One region of the Mesobacillus stamsii genome, then DNA from elsewhere that is predicted to be linked to it. Evidence: a T-box and tRNA genes for the amino acid it is inferred to sense, from the RefSeq annotation. Region 1 holds a T-box; the other holds one or more tRNA genes.
What was found. The T-box of region 1 lies ahead of leuS (leucine--tRNA ligase). A T-box ahead of a tRNA ligase gene usually reads a tRNA of that ligase, here a tRNA-Leu.
Positions count from the first base shown of each region.

Region 2: it has a tRNA-Leu gene. The T-box ahead of leuS (leucine--tRNA ligase) is inferred to sense a tRNA for this amino acid. The anticodon was not compared.

Region 1 covers NZ_JAUSUN010000005.1:172,623-180,097, forward strand. The annotation lists gene J2S25_RS06110 (BaiN/RdsA family NAD(P)/FAD-dependent oxidoreductase) at 43-1,311, shown strand; gene J2S25_RS06115 (sporulation protein Cse60) at 1,378-1,563, opposite strand; gene J2S25_RS06120 (rhodanese-like domain-containing protein) at 1,619-1,930, opposite strand; gene leuS (leucine--tRNA ligase) at 2,085-4,499, opposite strand; T-box leader at 4,580-4,801, opposite strand; gene J2S25_RS06130 (3-hydroxybutyrate dehydrogenase) at 5,574-6,350, opposite strand; gene J2S25_RS06135 (GntP family permease) at 6,366-7,475, opposite strand, start outside.
Region 2 covers NZ_JAUSUN010000001.1:115,111-122,585, forward strand. The annotation lists gene pfkB (1-phosphofructokinase) at 1-440, opposite strand, end outside; gene J2S25_RS00590 (DeoR/GlpR family DNA-binding transcription regulator) at 437-1,189, opposite strand; gene J2S25_RS00595 (LysE family transporter) at 1,323-1,952, opposite strand; tRNA gene J2S25_RS00600 (tRNA-Leu) at 2,091-2,174, shown strand; gene J2S25_RS00605 (cold-shock protein) at 2,409-2,615, opposite strand; gene J2S25_RS00610 (LysE family transporter) at 2,991-3,611, shown strand; gene J2S25_RS00615 (DUF6509 family protein) at 3,692-3,997, shown strand; gene J2S25_RS00620 (cytosolic protein) at 4,034-4,381, opposite strand; gene J2S25_RS00625 (metallophosphoesterase family protein) at 4,461-4,958, opposite strand; gene J2S25_RS00630 (GreA/GreB family elongation factor) at 5,086-5,583, opposite strand; gene ku (non-homologous end joining protein Ku) at 6,051-6,905, opposite strand; gene J2S25_RS00640 (DNA ligase D) at 7,034-7,475, shown strand, end outside.

The sequences.
Region 1 (7,475 bases):
ATAAGAAAAGCGCAAACAGAAATTTTATAAGTTGGTGAAGCGATGAAATACGATGTAATTGTCCTAGGCGGAGGTCCGTCTGGGTTGATGGCTGCAATTGCTGCTGGCGAGCAGAATGCAAAAGTGATGCTCATCGATAAAGGGGACAAGCTCGGCCGCAAGCTGGCGATTTCCGGGGGCGGACGCTGCAATGTGACCAACCGCCTTCCAGTCGACGAAATCATTAAACATATACCCGGAAATGGGCGGTTCTTATACAGTGCGTTCTCCATTTTCAGCAATGAAGACATCATTTCCTTTTTCGAAGGCCTAGGAATTAAGCTTAAGGAAGAAGATCATGGCAGGATGTTCCCTGTCTCCAATAAAGCTCAATCCGTTGTTGATGCGCTTTTATCTAAGCTTAAAGATTTAAAAGTGGAAATTAAGACGAACACCCCCGTGGCAGACGTACATTACAGAGAAGGAAGCGTACAATCAGTTGAACTAAAAAATGGAGAAAGGATTTTTGCAGACAGCATCATTATTGCCGTCGGCGGAAAATCTGTCCCCCATACCGGTTCGACTGGCGATGGATATGCATGGGCCGAGAAAGCCGGTCATACCATTACTACCCTATTCCCAACAGAAGTCCCTATAACGTCTTCTGAACCTTTTATAAAGGAGAAAGTTTTGCAAGGACTTTCGCTAAGGGGAATCGCACTTAGCGTCCTTAATCCAAAAGGGAAACCACTGATTACTCACAAAATGGATATGATTTTCACCCACTTCGGCGTCAGCGGTCCAGCGGTCCTCCGCTGCAGCCAGTTTGTCGTCAAAGCGATGCAAAAATGGAATCTAAAAGAGGTTGTCCTGTCTCTGGATGCCCTGCCCGAGATGAAAGAAGAAGAAGTTTTCCAAGAAATTACTAAATTGATACAAGCCGAGCCAAAAAAAGCGATGAAAAATTTACTTAAAGGACTATTGCCTGAACGTTATCTATTGTTCCTGCTGGAGCGCAATGTAATCGATCCTGCAGTCCAGGGCGGTCAACTTGGCCATGAAAAAATCAGGAGTTTTGCGAAAACAATCAAGCAATTCGAATTCAAAGTCAACGGTACCTTGCCGCTTGATAAAGCCTTCGTCACCGGAGGCGGCGTCTCCATCAAAGAAATCGAACCGCAAACCATGGCATCTAAGAAAGCAGCTGGTCTGTACTTCTGCGGTGAAATCCTCGATATCCACGGATATACGGGCGGTTACAATATTACCTCAGCACTGGTCACCGGAAGACTTGCCGGGACAAATGCAGTCCAGTTCGCACTGCAAAAATAGAGTTGGAAAACTTAGTGTCCGTCATGGCCTTACTTTTTCACATAAAAAACAGAGCCTGAGTAATTTTCAGGCTCTGTACACAACCATGGCGGAAAAGCAGTAGATCTGCTCTTCTTCCTCTTCTTCCGGGATGACGGCGACATTGTATTTAATGTCCACTAGTTTTTTTTCATCTAGCTTTTCAAGAAATACGTTCATGTCCTGTTCTAAATCTTTTTCATGCTCATGATCAAACACTCTGACCTGGATCAAGGGAATCTTCCTTCCTTTTTACCATCATCTTTGCCAGAATGTCAGAATTTTATAATTAAGGACGTTTTGTTTCTCCGCTCCAGCTCATCATGCCGCCAATCATATTGCGGACTTTGAAACCTTGCTGGTTCATGAAGTGGCAGACATTGCCGCTGCGTGCGCTTGATCGGCAAATGAAAATGTATTCTTTGTCCTTATCGAATTCGTTCAATCTTTCTGGTATTTCGCCCATCGGGATATGCTTTGCTCCCGGTATCATACCGAATGCTACCTCGTCATGTTCCCGTACGTCTACCATTTCAAGCTTTTCGCCTGTTTCCAATTTCTTTTGAAGTTCTTGAGGTGAAATTGTTTCGATTTTATTCATAAATTCTTTCCTCCATTTTTTAAAAAATTGATGTTAAAGTATTTTCCCCTATTTATTATATAAAAACTCTTTTTATATTACAAAGGAAAAAACCTCATGGGGTATTTATTTTTCTGTAACAAAGGATCGCGCAATGCGATCCTTTGTAAACGAATTAGTTAGCAACAATGTTGACAAGCTTCCCTGGGACTGCAATTACCTTGCGGACTGTCTTGCCATCGATTTGTTCTTTAACGGTATTATCGCCCATCGCGATTTGCTCAAGCGTTTCTCTGTTGGCATCGGCGGGTACCATCATTTTTGCTTTGATCTTGCCGTTCACCTGGACTACGATTTCGACTTCGTCTTCGACTAGCTTGGCTTCATCATATGCAGGCCATGCTGCATAAGTGATTGACTCGCTATGTCCTAGCTTTTCCCAAAGTTCTTCCGTGATATGCGGTGCGATTGGCGCAAGCATTTTCACGAATCCTTCGACATAATGCTTAGGAAGCTCCTCAGCCTTATACGCTTCGTTTATAAAAATCATCATTTGGGAGATTGCAGTATTGAACCGAAGTCCTTCATAAGCTTCCGTTACCTTTTTAACCGTCTGGTGGTAGACTCTTTCAAGATTCGGGTTTTCCGCGTCCTTGATTTTCAAGCTCAGGTTGCCATTGTCTTCAACGAATAGGCGCCAGATGCGGTCAAGGAACCGACGCGAACCGTCAAGCCCATTGGCTGACCATGCAATTGAAGCATCAAGCGGTCCCATGAACATTTCATAAAGGCGTAGTGTATCGGCACCATGGCTTCCGACGATTTCATCCGGGTTGACTACATTGCCTTTTGATTTGCTCATTTTTTCATTGTTTTCGCCAAGGATCATCCCTTGGTTGAAAAGCTTCTGAAATGGCTCTTTTGTATGAACAACGCCTAAATCGTACAGGACCTTGTGCCAGAAACGAGCGTAAAGCAAGTGCAGAACTGCATGTTCTGCTCCTCCAATATAAATATCAACAGGCAGCCATTGCTTTAATTTTTCTTCATCTGCAAGTGCCTGATCATTTTTCGGATCAATGTAGCGCAGGTAGTACCAACAGCTGCCAGCCCATTGCGGCATCGTATTCGTTTCCCTGCGGCCTTTTTTGCCCGTTTTAGAATCGATGACATTCACCCAGCCATCAATATTGGCAAGCGGGGACTCACCTGTACCGGATGGCTTTATTTCCGTTGTTTTTGGAAGGACAAGCGGCAGCTGATCTTCTGGAACAGCTGTCATGGTGCCATCTTCCCAGTGGATGATTGGAATCGGCTCGCCCCAATAACGCTGGCGGCTGAACAACCAGTCGCGAAGGCGGTAAGTAACCTTCTTGTTGCCAATGCCTTTTTCTTCAAGCCAGGCAATCATCTTGCTGATGGTATCTTCCTTGTTCATGCCGTTAAGGAATTCAGAGTTTACGTGATCACCGTCGCCAGTATACGCTTCTTCCTGGACGTTTCCGCCGGCCACGACTTCCTTGATTTCTAAATTGAATTTTTTAGCAAACTCGTAGTCACGCTCATCATGCGCAGGAACTGCCATGATCGCGCCTGTTCCGTATGATACAAGAACATAGTCTGCGATCCAGACTGGCATTTTTTCGCCATTGGCTGGATTGATCGCGAACGCACCGGTGAACACACCAGTTTTGTCTTTGGCTAGATCGGTGCGCTCTAAGTCACTCTTGCTCTTGATTTCATCGATATATTTTTCGACAGCAGCCTTTTGCTCAGCTGTTGTAATTTTATCCACCAGCTGGTGTTCGGGTGCAAGCACTGCATAAGTTGCACCGAATAGTGTATCCGGACGAGTTGTGAACACCGTAAATGTATCCTGATTGCCTTCGATATGGAAGGTGATTTCTGCCCCTTCTGAACGGCCAATCCAGTTGCGTTGCATATCCTTTAGGCTTTCCGGCCAATCAAGTAAATCTAGATCCTCCAGCAGCCGATCTGCGTAGGCAGTGATTTTAAGCATCCACTGTCTCATCGGACGGCGCTCGACCGGATGTCCGCCGCGCTCACTTTTTCCGTCGATTACTTCTTCGTTCGCTAAAACGGTTCCAAGTGCTGGACACCAGTTAACAGCGACTTCGTCAATATAAGCAAGCCCCTTTTCATAAAGCTTCAGGAAAATCCACTGAGTCCACTTATAGTATTCAGGGTCCGTTGTGTTGACTTCGCGGTCCCAGTCGTATGAAAAACCTAATGCCTTGATTTGGCGGCGAAAAGTGTTGATGTTTTTCTCTGTGAACTCGGCCGGGTCATTCCCAGTGTCCAGTGCATATTGCTCTGCCGGCAGTCCAAACGCATCCCAGCCCATTGGATGGAGAACGTTGAATCCTTGCATCCTTTTCATCCGGGAAAGGATATCCGTCGCTGTGTACCCTTCCGGATGGCCTACGTGCAGGCCGGCTCCAGATGGATACGGGAACATATCCAGCGCATAGAACTTCTCTTTGCCTTTATCTTCCGTTGTTTTAAACGTTTTGTTCTGTTCCCAATGCGATTGCCATTTTTTTTCGATTTCCTGGTGGTTAAAACTCATCGTAACTGTCCTCCTGTTTGGTTTCGATTTATTTTAGCGAATGAATTTTCTTCAAAAAAAATAAAAAACTCCCGCCCCTGTAAAGGGACGAGAGATAATGTATGATCTCCCGCGGTACCACCCAAATTAGTGTGCAACACTCGCTTCATTCACCCTTAACGCGGAAAAACGGCAAACGCTACTTGTTGGTTCACGTCTGCAACTCAAAGGCGAGTTCATGATGGATCCTGTCTGGCTTGCACCGACCGCCAGCTCTCTACATCAGGCTTTGCACCATTACTACTCCTTGTCGAAGTCTTTCATTATGAATATAGAGTTATTGTAATAAAATTTCCCTGCGGATGCAAGCAGGGGTGGAAATAAATGATTACGAAAGATAGTTTATGAATGGTGGATAGGATTTGTGTAGGAATGGTATCTTGTTTTGGAAAAAATCGCACGGAATTTCCAGTTCGCGGAATCATGGGGGATTTTCGCGGAATCCACTGACACTTTCGCGGAATTATGAGTAGTTTTCGCGGAAGAAAAACTAACTAAGAAGTATGTAAAAAAAGTCACCAGGTTGCTGTTAAAACATCATGAACCATTCATCCCAGACCCCCCATCATTCCATATCCCCCTGGATCTTATCACTGGTGTCCAGTGCCCTCATTGCCAAACTTTCAGAATGGAGCGCATCCACGGGACCTGGTTATGCCAAAAATGTGGGAAGACAGCACGGGAAGCACATAAGACTGCTGTGAAAGATTATTTTCTTTTATATAGTCCTATTTTATCCAATATCCACTTGAGGAAATTCCTCCATATTAATTCAGAGGATACTGCCACACGAATCCTCCATTCAATGAATCTTCTTATAAATGGCAACACCAAAAACAGAACCTATTCTCCTCCAAAAGATTTTTTTAGCTGATCATCGCCCATCTGCTCGGAGATTTGCGCCATTTTTACCGAATTAATAGAATCATATAACAAGCAGCCGCTTAATGGGCTGCTCGTTATAAAGGCGATATGGAAATTCCATTTCGGTTACTGATGGATTTTTCTATGACGCGCTCTTCCTACTGGATTTTTTCATTGAATCGTATATCCGCCATCAATGACCGCAGCCTGGCCGGTGATTCCTTTCGCAGAATCACTAGCAAGGAACAGCACATAATTGGCGATTTCTTCTACAGCCAGCAGGCGTTTCTGCGGAACTAGCGGGAAAATTACTTCTTCAAGAACTTTTTCCAGTGGGACGTTCCTTGTTTCCGCAAGACTGGATAGCTGATTGCGGACTAACGGAGTATCGACATACCCCGGGCAGACTGCGTTTACTGTTATCCCGTGCTGTGCTGTTTCAAGTGCGGCCACCTTTGTCAGCCCGATTACCCCATGCTTTGCACTGTTGTAAGCTGCTTTACCTGCAAAACCGACAAGCCCATTAATGGATGCGATGTTGATCACCCGGCCAAAACCTTGCTTTTTCATGACTGGCAGGACATGCTTTAATGTCACAAAAGGTGCGGTCAGCATGACCTTGATCAACAGCTCGAATTTTTCGGTCGGAAAGTCTTCAATCATCGATACATATTGCAGGCCTGCGTTATTAATGAGAACATCGACACTTCCAAAGTGCTCAACACATTTCACCACTGCGATTTCGATGTCTTTTTCATTGGTAACATCACATTTTAGACCATAAGCTTCGTACCCTGATTCCCGCAGGCTCTTTGCTGCTTTTTTTACAGCGTCTGCTTGTAAATCTGTCAAAAAAACTTTCCCGCCATGTTCAGCAAAACTCTTTCCAATCTCAAACCCAATCCCCTGGGCGGCCCCGGTGATCAGAACTACTTTGTTTTTTACCATTGAGGAACCCCTTTCTTATATGCCTAACCCAAGTGAGAAAAGAACGATCGCAATTGCCACACCAATTACCGGCACAATGACGGTTACTGCAGCCACCGGATTATACGCGTCCTGATGGGACTCGCCACAGATGGCCCGGACAGTTGTAACAACATAGCCATTATGCGGGAGTGAATCGAGTGCCCCGGAGGATATTGCAGCTACCCGATGCAACGCTTCCGGGTTGACTCCCATATCCAAATAATGCGGAGCAAGCAGAGGCAGGGCAATTGCCTGGCCGCCTGACGCAGATCCTGTCATCCCGGCAATGGCGCTGACTGCAATCGCCGCACCAATCAGCGGGCTTCCAGGAATATTGGTCATCGTATCAACAGCTACCTGGAAGGCAGGAACGGCTTTCGCGACACCGCCGAACCCTACAACAGCAGCCGTGTTGCCAATTGCGATCAAAGCACCCATTGTTCCTTCCGATAGGGCCTCCCAAAAGTTCTTGAAATACTTGCGGTTTAGCAAATAGGCTGATACCACTCCTCCAAGCAGAGCAATAATAAGCGCAGATTGCTTCAATGAATCATGGAACACGAATGAGATGACTAATACCACAACTAAAGGAATAAGCCCCATAAGAGGATGTGGCAGCTCCCGTTTTTCCATTGTGGGATCTGTCTTCCTTGCTTCAAACTTTTCTCCTCTTGCGATAGCTTTTGTGATCATTCGTTTTAGCCACCAGTAACCAAAAATCATCATAAAGACGGCAACAATCGCACTGACCTCCCAGCCTGCAAACGGAGAAGTATGGAGGAACTCAATTGGAATCCAGTTTTGAATTTCCGGAGAACCAGCGGAAGTCATCGTAAAGGTCACCGAACCGAAGGCAAGTGCTGCCGGAATGAATCGTCTTGGCAAATTCGCCTGTCTGAACAAGCTCAAGGCCATAGGATAAACAGAAAATGCTACAACGAACAAGCTGACACCGCCATAAGTCAACACTGCACAGGCAATGACGATCGCAAGCACTGCATACTTCATCCCCAGCTTTTCGACGATGTATTCAGAGACGCTGTCAGCGGCACCGCTATCCTCCATCACCTTGCCAAAAATTGCTCCAAGCAAAAACATCATGTA
Region 2 (7,475 bases), on a different contig from region 1:
ATATCCTGATAAATCGTTTGTGGCATGCTAGATGGAATGCTCCCGGCAAGGATCAGGTAATCTCCTTTTCCAAGCTGTTTTATCTGATCTTTTAATAATCCAATTTCAAGGGTGGAAATTTCAGGTCCTCGTGCATTAATTTCCGTTTCTTTTTCTGCCTTCAGTTTAATATTGATTCTTGTATCTCCCCCAACTTTGACAAAGTTGGTATATATGCCTTCCTTATGGAGGAACTCTTCCACATATTTGCCTGTAAAACCGCCCAAAAAGCCCGTCGCCTTGCTCTCCACTCCAAGAGAGCGGAGAACTCTTGAAACATTGATTCCTTTCCCGCCTGGTAGTTTGGTTTCATAGGAAGTTCTATTCAAAGCTCCAAGTACAATCTCACCTGCTTCAATGATATAATCGACAGATGGATTTAGTGTTAATGTATAGATCATGGTGTCACGACCTTTATAGTAGTTTTGCTGGTATATTGCCCTTTCGTATCTTCATCTAGACTATTTGTAATAATTGCCGCTTCCTGCAAATCCGCTATTTTAGCAAATGTGATTTCCGAGAATTTACTTTCGTCTGCCAGGACATACGTTTCTCGTGACAAGAAAATTGCTTTGGATTTAATCATTGCTTCCTCCTGGTCTGGCGTTGTAAATCCAGAATGAGGATGAATGCCATTGACGCCTAGAAAACATTTATCAAACCGATATTGTTCGAGACTAGCCACCGCTCCTCTGCCAATTACTGCATTTGTCTTCGGCTTCGCATAACCGCCGATCACGTAGGTTTCAATATTCCTATCCATCAGTTCCGGCAAATGCATCAATCCGTTGGTAACCACTACAATATCCTTGGCAGGCAGGAAAGGAATCATTTCCTTAATTGTCGACCCTGCATCAAGATAAACGCTGTCACCTTCTTCAATCAGACTTGCCGCTAATTTGGCGATTTGCCTTTTTTCATGAAGGTTTTTGGAAGATTTCTCGTTCATGCTCGGTTCCTGAAGTTTTCCTTTAAGCCTTGCTGCACCTCCATGTATCCTCTTCAAGAATTTTTCCTCTTCAAGTACTGTCAGGTCACGCCGTATAGTGGACTCCGAAGCTCCTGTGATATCAAGGAGTTCTTGAATTTTCACGATTGATTTTTCCTTGATTAATTGTAAAATGAGCTGGTGGCGCTCAGGTGTTAACATGAGCCATTCCTCCTATTTTGCTTCGTAAATCCATCATAATGTAATCGATTTCAAAAATCAATCATTTTCTTTCAAAATAAAGCAATATACTTCATTATTTTTAAATATGGTGATTGGTTTTGAACGTTTTTTTTTAAATTAGAGCTTTAATGCCTTGATATCCGAAATACAAACCAAAGCCTATTAACGACATCCCTGAAAATACAGAAATCGTTTTTAAACTGTTATAGGTTAAGAAACGCCTAAAACCAGTCGTGATTGCTGCGATAATTACATCCCAAACTGCTAGTCCCAGGAAAATCATGCTACTGTAGATCAATAAGTCCGCATAGCCATAATTGCTTGCCGTCTTCGCCAGGACTGATCCATAAATCCCTATCCAGAAAAGGATTGATAAAGGACTACTGATGGACAGGATAAATCCTGTTAGGAAGCATTTAAACAGTGATTCTCTTCCCCTACTTGAAGCAAGTTGAATGCTATTGGCCTTTATGATTCCTTCCATCCCAGAGTAAATGAGTACGAAACCGCCAAATAGCCATAAAAAAATTTGAATGATTGGCATGTCCAAAAAATTTACAAGTCCAAGATAGATAAGAAACATGAAAATGGCATCTGCGATCATTGAGCCTGTACCAACAATCCAGGCATGCCAGAATCCATTTTTAATTCCCTTATCCAGCCTTGCTGAATTGACCGGTCCAATTGGGGCAGCAAGAGTTAATCCTAAAAAAATATAACTTGCTAGCAAACTGATACTCAAGTTGTCGTCCTCCAAACACACAGCAAATTTGTAAATTTTATGTCCTGGAAAGGAAGAATAATACTACTTGTACTAGGTTCATAAAAATTTTAATTGAATTCAAATATTTTTATGATATAATTCTTTTATAACTTATTCGCGGGTGTGGCGGAATCGGCAGACGCGCTAGATTCAGGTTCTAGTGGTGGCAACACCGTGGAGGTTCAAGTCCTCTCATCCGCATACAGAAAAGGTGCCTTTTAACATAAGGCACTTTTTTTGTGTTTTTCAGTTAAATATTGCGTTTGATGGTCGCACTTAGAAACCTAGACAAACAGGTTCTTGACAACTTCGCCTCTTTTCCCTTCAAACCTGTCAAACTCGGTATCTAAACACGATCCGATTCGGATAAGCCTAAAAAATTCATATAATTAAAAAAACAGCCCGGATTTTCATCCGGGCTTCTTGTATCAGTTGCTAACCAATTAAATTTTGACTGTGGTTGTTGACCACTTCAATTATCTTGGTCGTTTCCTTCATATCACTTTTGCAAATCGGGCAAGCGGGGATATTGCTGCTTTTAAAGTTATCTCGAACCCAGCAATTGCAATCATCAGCAGTACATTCCCATATTTTCGTTTCTGCAGTGACGATTTCTTCAGGCGGTTTTCTTCCAAATGCCATTTTCCTCACGCTCCTATCATTTTAATCGCGGGCTCTCTCTTTAAGTTAATCCAAAATAAATTCTTGAGAAAACCTTATCATCGTTCGTTTGATAAAAAAATTCATTTATTATAAAAAGCCGGCAATGATACTTTTTATAATAAATGAATGATCCGAAAGTTGATTTCTATTCTATTTTATCATACTTTCTTATTTTTTCCAAAACTGACCTGCGTTTTGATGCTAAACACCACAATAACTAGTATATTCACTTCCTAATTTTTTATTTAAACAAAATTTTATTGGTTTTTTTTATAAAAAAGGTTGTACATCAAGAATCACCTGAATAAAAATAGTACAAGCAAATTACGCTTTCAGGTTTGGAGGTTTGATATATTGGCTGTTTTCCTTGGTTACGTATTCCTTGGCCTGTCACTTGCCGCGCCCATTGGCCCTGTGAATGCTGCACAAATGGACAAAGGGATCAAGTACGGCTTTCTACAGGCATGGCTTTTTGGTCTTGGTGCCTTGACAGCTGATATGTTCTATATGTTTACTGTCTATCTTGGGATTTTTAAGTATCTTGATACGCCATTCATGCAGTCATTCCTCTGGCTTTTCGGATTCTTCGTCTTGCTATATACAGGCATTGAAACAATCACCAATTCAGGAAAAATCATGATGGAGCATCGACAAGGAAACTCAAGTATCAAGTCTTTTTTTTCCGGTTTCTTTATGTCTATTTCTAACCCGCTGACCATATTATTCTGGTTAGGGATTTACGGCTCTGTTCTCGCAAAAACCGCTTCTAGCTATGGAGACGGACAACTTGTTTTTTATAGCTTCGGTATCATCCTCGGTCTCGTTTTATGGGATATTGTAATGGCAGCTATTTCGAGTAGCTTTCGAAAGCTGCTCAAAACAAGGTTATTAACTTTCATTTCCCTTATTTCCGGTGTGTCTCTGATCGGATTTGCCTTCTATTTCGGATATCAGGCGCTTAAATTGTTTCTCTAATTTTTTGAAGACGATACTTGATTGTTTAAGAGCATTTCGATATATAATAGTAAGGACAAAATCAAAAGGATGAGAAAGATATGAAGATTACCGGACATACGGTCGAACTCCTCGAAGATCCATTTGGGCTTCTGACAGGGGACAGATATGAGTATTTCTTAAGTATTGAAGTTGATGAAGACGATGAGCTTTACACGGATAATGGGCTGTTTTTAAAGGTGCTGTTCCTCGTGGACGAGAGCAACAGTCGAATTCTCCAAAGCTACTTTATTGAAAAAGAAACAGAAAAAGTTCTCGATTTTGAGCTCGAGGAAGATGAAGCAGAATTGGTGAGAGCTTATTGCGAACAACATTTGCAGGCACTTCAAGAAACCGAACAGGAATAAACGAACGAAGAGCAGGAAAAAATCCTGCTCTTCTTTTTACACTTCTACTGAGCTTCCTTCCTCGACTATATGATAAATCAGATGGGCGAGGTGTTGAACAGGGCCAAGCTCTCCCTCTTCTTCGTTCAGCTCTTCCGTGAATTCAAGGTCATTCAGATACAGTGCTGAAAATTCATAGAAATCCTTTAGCGTGAACCCGTAGCAATTAGTTGGCATTTCATTGTCGTCTTCGTATTGGAGCATTAAATAGGATACCTTTCCCTCCTTGTCTTCTGCATCAAAGAAAACAAAAAAGCCGATATTTGTGTCCAAGTCAAAAAGATGACGCGTGCCCCCTTCAGTCGCTTGATCGTAATCCTCACTGCCTAATTTTTCGACCTTCATTGTTTCTACCTGATCTTCTGCGTGAAATTTTACATCAAATAGTGTCAAAAAGAATTACACTCCATTCTGCACAGTGGTTTTAATTGCTATCTTCAAAAAAAATATGCTTAGCTATAATTTTTTCCCCGATTGTCAGGATACCATAGGAAAATTCTTTTTGTCTTCTTTTATCTATCGGAGATCCGGGATTAAAGAGGATCACTCCGTTATTTTCCTTTAGAATGGGTATATGTGAATGACCATAAATAATGCAATCAACAGCATCGTCCGCAAAAGCCTCTATTGCCCTTTTTTCAGTCGTCTTCCCTGTGCCATGTCCATGGACAATCCCTATACGGAATTCCCCTATAATGAATAGTTCTTTTGTTTTAAGAAGGCTTTTAAGTTCCCGACCATCCACATTTCCGGTTACCCCGATGGTTGGTGCAAATTGTTGCAGTTGATAATAAAGGTCAACCGTCTGCCAGTCCCCGGCATGGATGATGAAATCACATTCTTCCAAGTCGCGCTTCAGGATCCTCGGTAGCTGAATCGCCTTCCTCGGCATATGAGTATCGGAAATGACAACAACTTTCATGACCGAACGTCCACCTCCTGACGGTTTTCCCTGTTATACTACCCTGGAAAAATCCAGTTTAACCTTATCAATCACTGCCACTTTTAGGATTCAAACTTTATAGCAAAACCAAGACCCCATTTACTTTTCACTTCCCTGCTTCCTCCCAGTTGCGATAAAGTCCTATAACCCTGCATTTGACTTTACCAGAGGGGATGGAAAGAAGCGGTTCCTCTCCCACTTTTAAACCGATAAGTTTTTGGGCAACCGGGGTATCATAATAAATTTTATTTTCATCAATATTTGATTCCCCATATCCGACGATTTCGTATGTTTCTTCCTCTGGATCATCCGGATACTCAAACAAACACTTAACAATGGAACCAATCGAAACTTCCTCTGTATTTCTCTCGTTTACCTCAATTAATTCAGCAGTCTTGTACGTTTGTTGAATGTCGTTAAGTCGGTCCATTACTATCCGCTCATCTTGCTCTAATTTATGAAAATTAGGATTCGCCAATTTATCATCTCCGCAAGCATTGAAAGCACTGTTTTTATCGATGCGTACTTGCTTTAGTTCTTGTTCCAGCCTGGCTATTTGCTGCAGAATCAATTGCTCTCCCGTTTGGGTGATTTTAACTGCCATGTTACACTCCTTCACCTGATAAATTTTATTTGCTAATCTTACCATATGCCAGGATATTTTGCTTAATTAACGTATCCAGAAGATAGATTGGTACATCTGTAACCTATCCAAAGGAATCATTGAGGAAGAAGAACAATTGGCAGTCGATACTACACATGTCGAAGAGAGTCACCTACATTGCTCATAAAGGTTAGATTGTGGCTCGTATTGTTAAAGTGATCAAACCACTCCAACCGTCGATAAAAATGCGACAACCGTTGATATTTTCTCTCTAACCGTCGATAAAACCGCCATAACCGTTGATATTTTCTCTCTAACCGTCGATAACGCCTATAGTCGCTCTTACATCTCTCTTTTCAGTCCATTCACACCCCTCAAAACCAATAGAATCATTAAAACCCCGGTTTATAAATTCTGATTTTATGATAAAAACCGGCCATCATAAAAGCCAGGCCGGCATAAGTTCATCAGGCTTGTTTCTTTTCCTTTGCCTTTGGTTTTATGGCTGTTTTCTTTTTCTTTGCAGCGGCAGGTTCCTTCTTTGCTTCTGGCTTTGTTCGGTCAATAGAAGCCTGCAAAGCTGCCATTAGATCTGTCACATTGGATACAGGCTCTTTTTCTGTTGGTATCACCAGTTCTTTGCCGGTGCGTTTTGCTTCAATCAAGTCTAATAATGCTGTCCGATATTCGTCTTTATATTTATCTGGTTCAAATTCGGTGGTCAATTGATCAATGAGCATGATGGCTGTTTCCAGCTCTTTTTCGGTCACCTTATCATCCGAAGGGACGTTTGGAACATCCACGGTTTTCCTGACTTCATCTGGGAAATGAATTGTTTCCATGACCAAGGTGTTATCATATACCCGGATTACAGCTAATTGTTCCTTGGCACGAATCATGATTTTCGCAATACCTACCTTCTGTGATTCCTCCAGTGCCTTTCTTAACAGAGAATAGGCTTTTCCGCCGCTCTCATTTGGTGAGATAAAATAGCTTCGTTCAAAATAAATTGGGTCAATTTGGGCTATTTTCACAAAATCAATAATTTCAACGGCCTTGTCTTCATTTTCTTTCCTCAATGCTTCTAAATCTTCCTCTTCAAGGATGACAAACTTCCCTTTCGTGTACTCATACGCTTTGACAATGTCTTCATTCTTCACTTCTTTGTCACAAACCGGACATGTTTTTTCATATTTAATCGGCGAGTGGCAGTCTTTATGAAGTGTTCGAAGCTTAATGTCTTTATCCTCCGTTGCAGCATGAAGCTTGATTGGGATATTAACAAGCCCAAAGCTGATGCTCCCCTTCCAAATTGTATGCATGGCATTCTCCACCTTATCTTTTTAATACTAACTTGCTTCATAATTCATAAATCATTCATGAAAACATTACTAGTTTGCACGCAAACTGGGACAATATAAATAAGACCGACGAAAGGATGGGTAGAATGCTGAAACCGATGCTCCCAACACTTGCATTTGAAGCACCCCGGGGAGAAAAATGGCGTTATGAAGTTAAATATGATGGCTTTCGAGCGCAATTGTCCTGGGATCATGAAATCGAAATGACAAGCAGGAATGGGAAGGAGTTGCTGCCATTGTTCCCGGAAATCTCTGACTTCCTTCACGCTAATAAGGAGAGGTTTGCGCCCTATTTGCCACTGACTTTTGATGCCGAACTTGTTTCCCTTGAAAACCCGTATAAAGCAAACTTTGGAGCCATCCAAATTAGGGGAAGGATGAGGTCTCAGGAAAGAATCAGGGCGGAATCAACGAGAAATCCTTGCCGGCTGATGGTTTTTGACCTTCTAAAAATAAAAGGAAAAAGTTTGACGAGTGAGAGTTACCAAAACAGACGCAATCAGCTCAACAATTTATTCACACAACTTGAGT